Regions from separate parts of the Cellulosilyticum sp. WCF-2 genome, predicted to be linked through region 2. Evidence: riboswitches for the same ligand, from Rfam matches in the RefSeq annotation. Region 2 holds a riboswitch; each other region holds the start of a gene.
The links. A riboswitch is a leader RNA that binds a small molecule or an ion and turns the genes downstream of it on or off. The one in region 2 is predicted to bind S-adenosylmethionine.

Region 1: it holds a riboswitch for S-adenosylmethionine, as region 2 does, so the genes downstream of both, EKH84_RS02340 (pyridoxal phosphate-dependent aminotransferase) here and EKH84_RS03500 (ECF-type riboflavin transporter substrate-binding protein) in region 2, are expected to answer to the same signal.
Region 3: it holds a riboswitch for S-adenosylmethionine, as region 2 does, so the genes downstream of both, EKH84_RS05145 (CapA family protein) here and EKH84_RS03500 (ECF-type riboflavin transporter substrate-binding protein) in region 2, are expected to answer to the same signal.

What each region holds. Positions count from the first base shown of each region.
Region 1 covers NZ_CP034675.1:534,062-538,351, reverse strand. The annotation lists gene EKH84_RS02350 (pyridoxal-phosphate dependent enzyme) at 1-322, opposite strand, end outside; gene EKH84_RS02345 (trans-sulfuration enzyme family protein) at 309-1,433, opposite strand; SAM riboswitch class I at 1,791-1,904, shown strand; gene EKH84_RS02340 (pyridoxal phosphate-dependent aminotransferase) at 2,058-3,215, shown strand; gene EKH84_RS02335 (methionine ABC transporter ATP-binding protein) at 3,227-4,246, shown strand; gene EKH84_RS02330 (methionine ABC transporter permease) at 4,243-4,290, shown strand, end outside.
Region 2 covers NZ_CP034675.1:793,875-798,164, reverse strand. The annotation lists gene recQ (DNA helicase RecQ) at 1-753, opposite strand, end outside; SAM riboswitch class I at 1,249-1,348, shown strand; gene EKH84_RS03500 (ECF-type riboflavin transporter substrate-binding protein) at 1,429-1,989, shown strand; gene EKH84_RS03495 (ABC transporter ATP-binding protein) at 2,136-3,851, shown strand; gene EKH84_RS03490 (energy-coupling factor transporter transmembrane component T family protein) at 3,839-4,290, shown strand, end outside.
Region 3 covers NZ_CP034675.1:1,162,385-1,166,674, forward strand. The annotation lists gene EKH84_RS05130 (M20 metallopeptidase family protein) at 1-161, shown strand, start outside; gene EKH84_RS05135 (helix-turn-helix domain-containing protein) at 430-1,353, shown strand; gene EKH84_RS05140 (Hsp20/alpha crystallin family protein) at 1,506-1,952, opposite strand; SAM riboswitch class I at 2,370-2,495, shown strand; gene EKH84_RS05145 (CapA family protein) at 2,633-3,973, shown strand; gene EKH84_RS05150 (methionine ABC transporter ATP-binding protein) at 3,993-4,290, shown strand, end outside.

The DNA.
Region 1 (4,290 bases), 260 kb from region 2:
CGCGCATTAGTATTTGTTTTTCAATAGCAAACTTAGCAGGAATAACAATTTTAAGTTGATAGCCTTTTTCAAAGGCAGCCATGGCAAGGCCTATACCGGTATTACCAGCAGTAGCTTCGATGATGGTATAGCCAGGTTTAAGTAGCCCATTTTTTTCGGCATCTTCTAAGATCTTTAGGCCAATACGGTCTTTAACACTTCCCCCTGGGTTTAGATATTCTAGTTTACCAAAGATATTAATATCAGGATTAGGAGAAATATGATTGAGTTTTAAGAGTGGGGTATTACCAATAAGTTCACGAATATCATTAATATAGTGCATGAGATGTACCTCCTTCAGATATAGAAAGATTAAGTGCATGGGTTAAATCAGTTATCAAGTCGTCAGCATCTTCGATGCCTACAGAAAGACGAAGTAAACCATCTGTTATACCTAAGGCCTTTCTTTGTTCTACAGGAATAGAAGCATGTGTCATAGCTGCTGGAAGGCAAATAAGACTTTCTACACCTCCTAGACTTTCTGCCAGAGCAATGAGTTTAACATTTTCTACGAGCTTTAGAGCGACCTCGGGGTCACTAAGTTCAAAAGAAATCATAGCGCCTAAACCTGGATAATAGATTTTACTTACCTGAGGTAGAGTGTGTAAGAAATCAACAATCGCTTTAGCATTAGCTTGAGCCTTTTCTAATCTAATAGCCAATGTTTTAATACCTCTTATAAGTAAAAAGCTATCTTGGGGGCCAAGTATCCCACCTACAGCATTTTGTAAAAAGCCAAGTCGTTCTTTAAGGTCTTCATGAGCAACAACTACAAGCCCAGCAACCACATCACTATGTCCGCCTAAATATTTGGTGCCGCTATGAACAACAATGTCTATGCCGTGTTCTATAGGACGTTGAAGATAAGGGGTTAAAAACGTGTTGTCAACAACCGAAATGAGGTTATGACTTTTGGCGAGTGTACTAATCGCTGATAGGTCTGTGATTTTCATTAATGGATTAGTAGGTGTTTCAATAAAGATGGCTTTAGTAGTAGGCGTGATAGCTTTTTGAACAGCTTCAAGGTCGGAAGTATCTACTAGAGAATAAGAAATGCCAAGATGAACGAATACCTTATCGACTACTCGAAAAGTACCACCGTAGACATTATCAGATAGAAGAATATGATCTCCTGTTTTAAAAAGCATAAGAACTGTAGAAAGAGCGGCTAAACCAGAAGCAAAAGCAAAACCAGCGATGCCACCTTCTAGATCTTTAATAAGTTCTTCTAAAGCCTGTCTTGTAGGATTACCTGTGCGTGCATATTCAAAGCCTTTATGTTTACCAATCCCTTCTTGTCTAAAAGTAGATGTTTGATAAATAGGAATATTAACTGCGCCTGTAAAGGCATCTTCAGAGATACCACCATGGATAACCTTTGATTCAAATTTCATAAAATAACCTCCTTTAAATTGGCAATAAATTTTGTAATATATCAAATTTTTTAAATTAAAGAGAGTATACATCAAATTTAATTCCTAGTAAATATATTTATTTTAAAGGAATTAAAAATGTGACAGTCCAAAAAGAAAAAGTTATTGATAGTCAAAGACTAAAGCAAATAAGAAAATAATAATAAATAAAACTTATCCATTAATGGTTCTATAAAAAAAGAAATTTCTAGTAACTTCAAGGGAAATTAAAAAGAAAATAAAATAAAAAATATATTAAAAAATAGTTGACAATTTAAAAAAATAAAAATATACTACTAAACATATAAAACAACTAGGAAATAAAACCAAGTGAATAATTTCTTATCCAGAGAGGCAGAGGGACTGGCCCAGTGACGCCCGGCAACCTGAACATGTTATAAAATGCTCAAGGTGCTAATTCCAGCAAACCAGAAGTGGTTTGGAAGATAAGAGTATGTAGCATAGTGAATTTTAAAAGCTGCTTTCTTATCTTAAGAAAGCAGCTTTTATAGTTTGTAAAATATTACTTTTAAATGAAGTAGGCAGAAAAACACAGAAAAATGAAAGAAACTACAAGATCAAGGTTAATTAAAGGGAGGAAACAAGATGAGTAAGTTAAGTCATAGATTAGATGGGTTTGGAGAATCCGTGATTAGGAAGATGACGCGTATTGCTAACCAACATGGGGCTATTAACCTTTCACAAGGTTTTCCTGATTTTGATCCACCTAAGGCATTAATAGAAGAATTACAAAGGGTAGCCATAGAGGGGCCGCACCAATATGCAGTGACTTGGGGAGCACAAAATTTTAGAGAAGCTTTAGCCAAGAAGCAAGAACATTTTATGGGGATTAAATTAAACCCAGATGAAAATATCGTAGTCACTTGTGGTAGTACAGAGGCCATGATGACAGCTATGATGGCTATTTGCGATAGCGGTGACAAAGTTGCTATCTTCTCACCTTTTTATGAGAACTATGTAGCAGATACAGTGCTTTGTGGAGCTGAGCCCATTTACATTCCACTTAAACCACCTGCCTTTAACTTTGATAAAGAGGAACTTGAAGCAGCTTTTAAAGCAGGTGCTAAAGCTTTGATTCTCTGTAATCCATCTAATCCAACTGGAAAGGTATTTACTAAAGAAGAGCTACTAGACATTGCACAGCTTGTTAAAGCGTATGACGCTTATGTCATTACAGATGAAGTTTATGAGCATATCGTTTTTGAACCATATAAACATCATTACTTTGCATCGCTACCTGGCATGTTTGAGAGAACTATTTCTTGTAGTTCACTTTCAAAGACTTATTCCATTACAGGTTGGAGATTAGGTTATGTAATAGCACCGAAGGTTATTATTGATCAATGTAAAAAGGTACATGACTTTTTAACAGTAGGAGCAGCAGCCCCTCTTCAGGAAGCTGCAACAGTAGGACTTAAATTAGAAGATGACTACTATAAAGAACTTACAGCGTTATACGGAAAGAAAAGAGAGTTGTTCTTGTCAGGGCTTGATAGCATAGGACTTAAGTACTTTAAGCCAGAAGGTGCTTATTATGTCATGGTTGATATTGAAGAATTTGGTGTTTCATCAGACTACGAATTTGCAAAAAGACTTATTAAAGAAGTAGGCGTAGCAGCTGTACCAGGTTCTAGTTTTTTCAAAGAACCTGTTAATCAATATATACGTTTCCACTTTGCTAAAAAACCAGAAACACTAGAGCTAGCTTTAGAGAGATTAACGCAAATAAAAAAACATTTTTAGGAGGTGCTACAATGATTCGTTTTGAACAAGTAAATGTAAGCTTTAAACAAAAAAATCAAATCGTTAATGCCGTTAGTAATGTATCACTTCATATAGAACCAGGAGAAATCTTTGGAATAGTTGGGGGGAGTGGCGCAGGTAAAAGCACCTTAGTAAGAACCATTAATGGATTACAAAAGCCTACTTCAGGCAGTGTTTTTGTAGAGGGAGAGGATGTAACAAAACTTTCTTCTACAGAGATTAGGGGATTACGAAAGAAAATCGGCATGATTTTTCAACACTTTAATTTAATCTCAAGAAAAACAGTAGGGGAAAATATAGAGTTTGCTCTTAAAGTCCAGGATTATCCTAAAGCTCAAAGGCAAACTAGAACTAAAGAATTACTTGAGCTAGTGGGCCTAGAAGATAAAGAAAATGTTTATCCAGCTAGTTTAAGTGGTGGGCAAAAACAAAGGGTAGGTATAGCAAGAGCTTTAGCAGCGAATCCAAAGATTTTACTTTGCGATGAAGCAACTTCTGCATTAGATGTGCAAACAACTGAGGAAATTGTGGATATCTTAAAAGGAATTAATGCTAAGTTGGGGATTACTATTGTGTTTATCACGCATCAACTAGAGGTAGCTAAAAGGTTGTTCTCAAAAGTAGCAGTAATGAGTCAAGGTGAAATTATAGAAGTTAATAGCGCTTACGAGTTATTTGCTAGTCCCCAATCAGCATTAACAAAAAGATTAGTAAAGACTCAGATAAAGGTACCAGAGGAGATTATTAATGCAGCAAATGGGGAAATCATCAAGTTGACTTATAGGGGTGACAAGAGCCTAGAGCCTATTATTGCTTATACCAACAAGAAGTATGATGTTGTACTTAACATTCTACATGGTCACATTGATTACATTCAAGAAAAGCCAGTGGGTGTCTTGGTAGTTAGTATAGAGGGAGAAGTTAAAGCTATTAATGAAGCACTTAAGTATATAGGAGAAAATATTGAAGAAATAGAATTAATTATTCCAAAGGAGGGTGAAATCGCATGAAAACAGGTGAATTAATAGAAGCTCTATGGCAGGCAACAACAGAA
Region 2 (4,290 bases):
ACCTAACCTAAGTAGTCTTTCATAGAGATCATCTACACCTTTTCTGGTTGCACAGTAAATCACACCACTTTCACCAACATGTTCTCTTAGATACATTTCAGTTTCGTGAAGTTTATTTTCTGGCTTTCTTACTTCAAAATAAAGGTTAGGTCTATCAAAACTACTGGTTAACTCAAATGGTTTATTGAGTTCTAAAAGCTTAATAATATCTTCTTTGACGAGGGGCGTCGCTGTTGCTGTAAAAGCGGCTACAATCGGTCTCTTAGGAAGAGCGTAAAGTATTTGACTAACTCTTCTATAACTAGGTCTGAAGTCATGTCCCCACTGACTCACACAATGGGCTTCATCCACTGCAACCATAGAAACAGGAACCTCCCTTATTAAATCCATAAAACTCTCAGTCTCTAGACGTTCTGGTGCTACATATAAAAGCTTGTATGCTCCCATTCTAGCATTGGCTCTAATTTCTCTAAATTCTTTTGTACTTAGAGTAGAATTAATAAGCTCTGCTTCAATGCCGTACTCTTTAAGTGTATCTACTTGATCTTTCATCAAAGAAATAAGAGGAGAAATAACAATAGTCACTCCATCCAATAAAAGTGCTGGTACTTGATAGCATATGGATTTCCCCCCACCAGTTGGCATAATCCCTAATGCATCTTTGCCTGATAAGATAGCCTGAATCAATTCTTCTTGCCCAGGTCTAAAGGCATCATAACCATAATATTTCTTTAGTATATTTAATGGATTCATTTTACTTTCTCCTTCTTTTCTCTATTTATTGTTTCGAAATACTCTACTCTCACCCATTCTTAACAGTATAATCCACGTCTCTGAATGTGCCATAATCTTAAATATAGCCTTGTTCTCTATTTATCCATTATAACCATAATGACGCACCACTTAAACATATAAACTTTTTCCCTCTATTTTATATTGTCCTATTCATTATTTACTAGCACCGGTGAATTGTACGGCCCTCCTAGATTAAATAAAACACTCATTTGACTACTTTATAAATTTTATTATAACGGTCACTTCTATTTTTAATCATTAAAATTCGCTGTATTGCTTGCTTCACAATTTATTTTATTACTTATTTTCACTATATAATAATTCAAAAATATTTTTCACTTAGAATTCTTGATGATTATTTTAAAGCTATTTCTATTTCTTTACTTTAATTCCATAATAATTCAATTGACACTAATCACTTTACATAATATTATATTTACATATGAATATACTTGCTTATCACGAGTGGCGGAGGGACTGGCCCTATGAAGCCCGGCAACCTGTATAATATCAAGGTGCCAAATCCAACAGTAAACAAACTGGAAGATGAGTATAGACCGGTCAAAGCCTGAGTTTATACTCAGGCTTTTTTGCGTTTAAAGGAAATCATCTATTTTAAAAACAGGAGACACAATGAAAAATAACAAAACACTTTCTATACGTACAATTGTAGCCATAGGAATTGGATCAGCAGTCTTTTTAATCTTAGGACGTTTTGCTTCTATTCCTACGGGGATTCCCAATACAGAAATTCAAACAGCTTATGCTTTTTTAGCATTAATGGCTGTGCTTTATGGCCCTCTAGCTGGTGCCTCTATCGGATTCATCGGACATACATTAAAGGATATTACAGCTTATGGGTCACCATGGTTTAGCTGGATTATTGCTTCAGCCGTAGTTGGACTCATTATTGGTTTTTCAGTTAAAGCCTTAAAACTTCAAGATGGCTATTTTGGTAAAAAACAACTCATCCTCTTTAATTTATTCCAAGTTATAGCAAATGGAATGGCTTGGGGGATTGTTGCTCCTACTTTAGATATACTCATTTATGCAGAACCAAGTAATAAGGTTTATATTCAAGGAGCAGTATCTGGAATCTCTAATATTATAACTATCGGCGTATTAGGTTCTATTTTATTAGCTTCTTATGCTAAAACTAGAATCCAAACCGGAAGTTTAAAACTTGAAGACTAATATAACTTGCGTTCTAAATGTCTATTACAACTTCAAAGCTGTTTACATTTAGAGCTCATTATCCAGAGGCTACAGTTTATAATATTGTATCTTGAAGATGATTAAATATTATGAGCGATAGTCAATAGATACAGAAAGGAACAACTATGAAAAAACCTGTTATTGAATTTAATAACTTTAGCTTTCAATATAGAGTACAATATGAACCTACTTTAAAAAACATTAACTTAACTATTTATGAAGGTGAAAAGGTACTCATCTTAGGTCCTTCTGGTTCAGGAAAAAGTACCTTAGGTGCTACTTTAAATGGCCTTATTCCTTTTAGAACAGAAGGTACATCAACTGGTAGTTTAAAAATCAATGGTAAAGAAACTGCCAATCTTAGCCTATTTGAACTTTCTCAAATGGTGGGGACGGTTCTTCAAGATCCTGATAGTCAGTTTATTGGACTTACTGTAGGCGAGGATATGGCCTTTAGCCTAGAAAATAAATGTATCGCACAAAATGAGCTGAAGACAAAAGTAAGTGAAGTAGCTTCTATTGTAGAGGTAGATGATTTTCTAAATGTGGCACCTCACTCTTTATCTGGCGGGCAAAAACAACGTGTTACTTTAGGCGGTACCCTTGTAAGTGATGCCGATATCTTGCTTTTTGATGAACCTTTAGCTAGCCTCGATCCAGCTACTGGTGAAAAGGCTATTGACCTAATTCATCAAGTACATGAGCAGACTGGTAAGACTATTATTATCATCGAACATCGTTTAGAAGATGTTTTACATCGACCTATAGACCGTATCATCGTTATGAACCAAGGTCATATTCTATTAGATACAACCCCAAATCGATTATTTAAAGAAGATACCCTTAAACAAAATGGTATTCGTGAACCACTCTATATTACAGCACTTAAGTATGCGGGATGTGATCTTAAAGCTTTTGATAAAGTTGAACCTTTAGATCAAATTAATCTTAAAGGATGTAAAGAAAAACTTGAAGCTTTTATGAATAATACATTAGAAATTAAAGACAAAGTTAATGATGATGTGCTACTTGAATTTGAAGAAGTTAACTTTAGCTATGATAGAAGTAAAGCTTTACTTAAGGATATTAACTTAAAACTTTATAAGGGTGAGATGCTAAGTATCGTAGGCAAAAATGGCGCTGGTAAGTCTACACTTTCAAAACTGATTTGTGGTTTTTATAAACCTACTAAAGGTAGACTACTCCTTAAAGGACAGGATATGAAACACTTAACCATTAAAGAACGCTGCGAATCTATCGGTGTTGTACTTCAAAATCCAAATCAAATGATTTCTAAACCAATGCTTTATGATGAAGTTGCACTTGCACTTCGTAATCAAGGTTTACCTGAAGCCGAAGTAAAAGCACGAGTTTATGAAACACTTAAAGTATGCGACCTCTATCAAATGCGTAACTGGCCTATTTCAGCACTGAGCTTTGGTCAAAAGAAACGTGTAACGATTGCTTCTATTTTAGTAAGTAAACCCGAAATTCTTATTTTAGATGAACCAACTGCCGGACAAGACTTTAAGCATTATACAGAGATGATGGAATTCTTGAAGTCACTTAATGATGAAGGCATTACAATCATCATGATTACTCATGATATGCATTTAATGTTAGAGTATACAGATCGTGCTATTGTTTTAGCCGATGGTGAAATTTTAGCTGATAATACTGTGACTCATGTGCTTACAACTTCAAACATCATTACACCAGCTCATCTTAAAGAGACTTCTTTATATTCACTTGCAGTTAAAGTAAAACTTGAAGACCCTAAAGCTTTTGTTCAAAGCTTTATTAAAGAAGATAGAAGGAGAAGAAATCTATGCCAAATGTAACGCTCGGATATCTTGAGGCAGATTCCCCTATTCACCGTTTAACTGGAGCTACTAAACTAATCTGTTTAATTTTTTGCTCCTTAACTGCTATGCTTACTTATGATACAAGAGTATTAGCTATGTTACTTATATTGAGCTTAATTTGCTTTAAAGTATCTCAGATTAAGTTTAAGGATGTGGCTTTTGTAGTTTACTTTATATTAGCCTTCCTTTTAATTAATAATATTGCTATTTTTATTTTTTCCCCTATGGAAGGTTGTAAGATTTATGGTAGTACTACAGTATTATTTAAAATAGTAGGGCCCTATACCGTAACTGTAGAGCAATTATTCTATCAGCTCAATGTAACACTTAAGTATTTTGCAGTTATTCCAATTGCTTTATTATTCATTGTAGCTACTCACCCAAGTGAATTTGCTGCTTCTTTAAATCGTATTGG
Region 3 (4,290 bases), 370 kb from region 2:
CAAGTGTTTATATGATGTTAGGTGCTGGTTCAAAAGCCGAAAATGATTTATATGGTGAGCCTATGCATAGTGCAAAGGTTGTCTTTAATGAAGAAATATTACCTACGGGAGCTGCGATTCATGCCTATAGTGCCATCATGTGGTTAAAAAATAATAAGTAGTGAATAGAAATCAGCATTACACAAAGCAAAAGAAAGTCTTTTTGTTATATTTAAAAAGAAGCTGTAGAGTAAATCTACAGCTTTTTTATTATAATAAGACATTAAAAGTCCTATAAAAATGGAGTTAAATATGCGAAGAACAAAATCCTTATATGCTATAATGAGAATAGTCTTATTATAGAAAGCAGAAGTCTTGCATCAACTGATTTTTTTTGCAAGGTACTTTTTGAAAACTTGAGTTATACTGCTGTTAGAGGTGAAATTGGTGATGGAATGGTTAAGTAAGATGAATGATGCTTTGGATTACATAGAGTCAAATATAACAGGTAAAATTGATTATTGCGAAGTTGCCCGTGTTGCCTGTTGCTCTTTGACGCGATTTCAAAGAATGTTTACATTCATGACAGATTTAACAATAGGAGATTATGTGCGGTTTAGAAAAATGTCTCTTGCAGGTGAGGATATTAAAAATACTGATATAAAGGTAGTGGATTTAGCTAATAAGTACGGATATGAATCTCCAGAGGCATTTACGAGAGCTTTTCAAGCTTTTCATGGTATGCCGCCAACGATTGTCCGAAAGCTGGGAATAGCCAAAAAATATCAGCCAATCACTTTCCAAATCAAGTTTGACGGAGGTAGTATCATGACTGGTTCAAAATCATTAGTTCGTATTGAAGAATTAAATCATATGAAAGTAGTTTCCTTTCAAGTAAATTGTGACAGACCTGAAACTTTGGCATGGAATCAATTACGAGAGGGGGCTGTAAAAAATCTGAATGACTATGAAGCTAGGAGATATATAGGTTTTGTACCTAATGGACATCACCCAACAGGGGAAGAAAATGATTTTCATGAATATAAGGCTCAAATGGTTTTGCATGGGGAAGAAGGACTCAATACAACTTTGCTAGGCGCAAAGGTGAGTGATGCACCTAAAGGCCTATTTCTTGTGGGTGATGTGGTGTTGAATGAATTTAATGAAGATGGAACTTTAGATATAGGTTTATCCATGAAAAAATCATCACAGACTATATATGAGTGTATGTTGGATATGGGCGGCTATGATGTGGATTTTGACGGTCGAAATTATTTAGAAGAACATCTTTTTTCGAAGGAATGGTTTTTAGCTGACAATCCCTCGAAGGTACCAGTAGAATTTAAGTTTTGGCTTCCTATAAAAAAGAAATAGATTTTTCACCTTTTTTGAGTGAGTAAATTAAGAAATATTGTGATAGAGAGCTATCTAGCTCTCTATTTTTATTGTATAGGAAAGTCCTGCTTTCCTATACAATAAAAATAGACTGCTGCAATTTGGTGCAGTAGTCCTCTAAGTCTTAACTTTTATTGGATTTCAATTAATCGTTTTGCTTTGGGTACTTCTTCTTTTGGAATATTTATCTTTAATATACCCTCTTCTAGTTTAGCTGTAATGCCTTCTACTTTAACATCTTTTAAGCTAATCGCACGCTGCATAGAAGCAATGCGACGTTCTCGATGGATATATTGATCTTTTTCATCATTCATTTCTTCTTTTCGTTGTACGGCTATAATCAGTTGATCGTTCTGATAGTCGATGGCAATGTCTTCTTTTTTTACGCCTGGCATCTCTGCTTCAATAGCATAGCCATTAGCATCTTCTTTAATATCTACCTTAAAGGTGTCATACTTAAAATCCCTTAAGTTGAGAAGATCATTGTTAAAAAAGTCATCCATTACATGATAAAAGTCTACAAATCCGTTGTTGCTCCTTTGAACTGCTTGACGATTGAATGGTGTTAATCCAAACATATAAACTCCTCCTTTAAGAAACCTTTTTATAGTTTTGTTAGCACTCTCATTGGTCGAGTGCTAATTACACTTATAATATAGGCTTCTTAAATGTCATTGTCAAGTATTTTTTTAATATTTTCATAAAAATTTTGTATTTATAAAATATGCTTTCAAACCTTCATTCAAAAAGTAACTTATAGTGTCAGAAACAATCTATTACTAAAATACTAGGAATTAAAAATGTGGAAATTCATAGTTGTAAAAACCAAGTAAAATCAATACATGAGGTTCAAAAGCTTGAAAAATCAATATCTAGCTATAGGAAAAAACTATATTTTAAATATAAGCAATTTTATTGACAATATTCGACGAAGAATATATACTACAAAACATATTAAAACACTAAGAAATAAAAACACAGAAATAAAAAACTGTTTCTTATCGAGAGAGGCTGAGGGATAGGCCCTATGATGCCCAGCAACCGGACATTCCATAAGTGTACACGGTGCTAATTCCTACAAACGTAGAGTAATTAAAACTTTGAGTTTGAGAAGATAAGAAGGTGAGTTCTGCTTTATTTGAGCTACTTTCTTATCAATAAGAAAGTAGCTTTTGTATTTTATATAGTAAAACATATATAGGTTAGAACGATCTTCTACAGATGAAGGAGTTTCTAAAACAACAGGGAGGTGGAGTAAATGTCGCTAGCAGCTGAAAAATTAAAATATCGCTTATTAGGAGTAATCAAAGGCGATACTTATAGATATTCCCAAAATGTGCAGGGGGACTTTAGTAATTTGCAGCCAGGGGAGTTTGATTGGTGGAAATATAAGTATTACATAAAGCAGATTGAAAGAGCAGAGAAAGGTAGTCAAATTGAGGATTATTTTAAAAAGCAAGACCTTACATTTTCATTACCAGAGGCATTTGAGATAACAGGGAAATTTACTTTAACAGCGGGTGGAGACTTACTTTCAGGAGACCAGTTAACACCAGAGACAACCGAGCATTTCTGGGATGAGGTAGAAGACTTTTACTTTGATGGAGTAGACAGCATTTACGCTAATTTGGAAACGCCTATAGCTTCTTCTAAACCAGTTCAGAATGCACCAAGAAGTGTTAATAGTACGCCAGAGCTTAATGGAACACTAGGTATGTTTGAAAGATATTTACATGGTGGAAGAGGGATTAATTTTTTCTCTACAGCTAATAATCACTGTTTAAATCAAGGAGAATCAGGGCTTATTGAAACCTTAGAATTGATTGATAAAAAAGGCTGTAAACAGGTTGGGACAGCTAGAAGTATAGAGGAACAAAGAGACATTCCCATCATAGAAAAGCATGGGGTAAGGGTAGCATACTTAGCTTATACCTTTACTCTGAACGGTGATCAAGTGCCAGAGGGAAAGCCATATTTAGTAAACCATGTCAAGCTGAATAACCCGGGAGAAAAGCTAGATTTAGTGAAGGAACATGTACAAATTGCTAGGGAAAAGAATGCTGACATTGTAGTTGCCTGTCTCCATTGGAGCTTAGAATTTGAATCCTACCCTATTCAAAACATCATCGATATGGGACATCGGGTATTAGAGGAATGCGGCGTAGATATTATTATAGGCAATCATGCTCATGTCGTGCAGCCTATTGAAAAGTATAGCTTCATAGATCCAATACAAGGAGTTAGGAAAACAGGACTGATTGCTTATTCGTTAGGCAACCTGGTAGGAGATTTTAATACGTTGAATGCTTTACTTGGGATTCTAATAAAGATTGAATTGACTAAAGGAATCCATAAGGAAAAAGAAGTAACGGTGATAAGCGATTTAAAGGTATTTCCTTATTATATCTTTAAGCAATATGAAAAGGGAAAATATAAGGAAATTAAATTATTAGATTTCATTAAACTGATAAACAACATAGAAAAAGGACAACTTCCTTATGTGTTTACAAAGAAACAGCTCAAAGAAATTGCTCATTTAAAAAGACTATTTTTGAGGTTAATGCCAGAAGACAATGCAGGTATTCTAGAAAAAAACTAGGAAGAGGGGAGGAAAAAATATGATTAAATTAAGTCATATACATAAGACCTTTCATACAAAGGGTACAAAGGTTGAAGCACTAAAGGATATTAATTTAGAGATAGAACAAGGCGATATTTTCGGAGTAATTGGCTATAGTGGGGCAGGGAAAAGTACGCTCATTCGCATCATTAATTTACTAGAGAGGCCTGATGAAGGAGAAGTAGAGGTAGACGGCGCCATACTTACTCAAATGAATAAAAAAGAATTGTCTAGAGTGCGTAGTAATATCGGGATGATTTTTCAAGGCTTTAATTTAATGAACAGTATTAATGTTT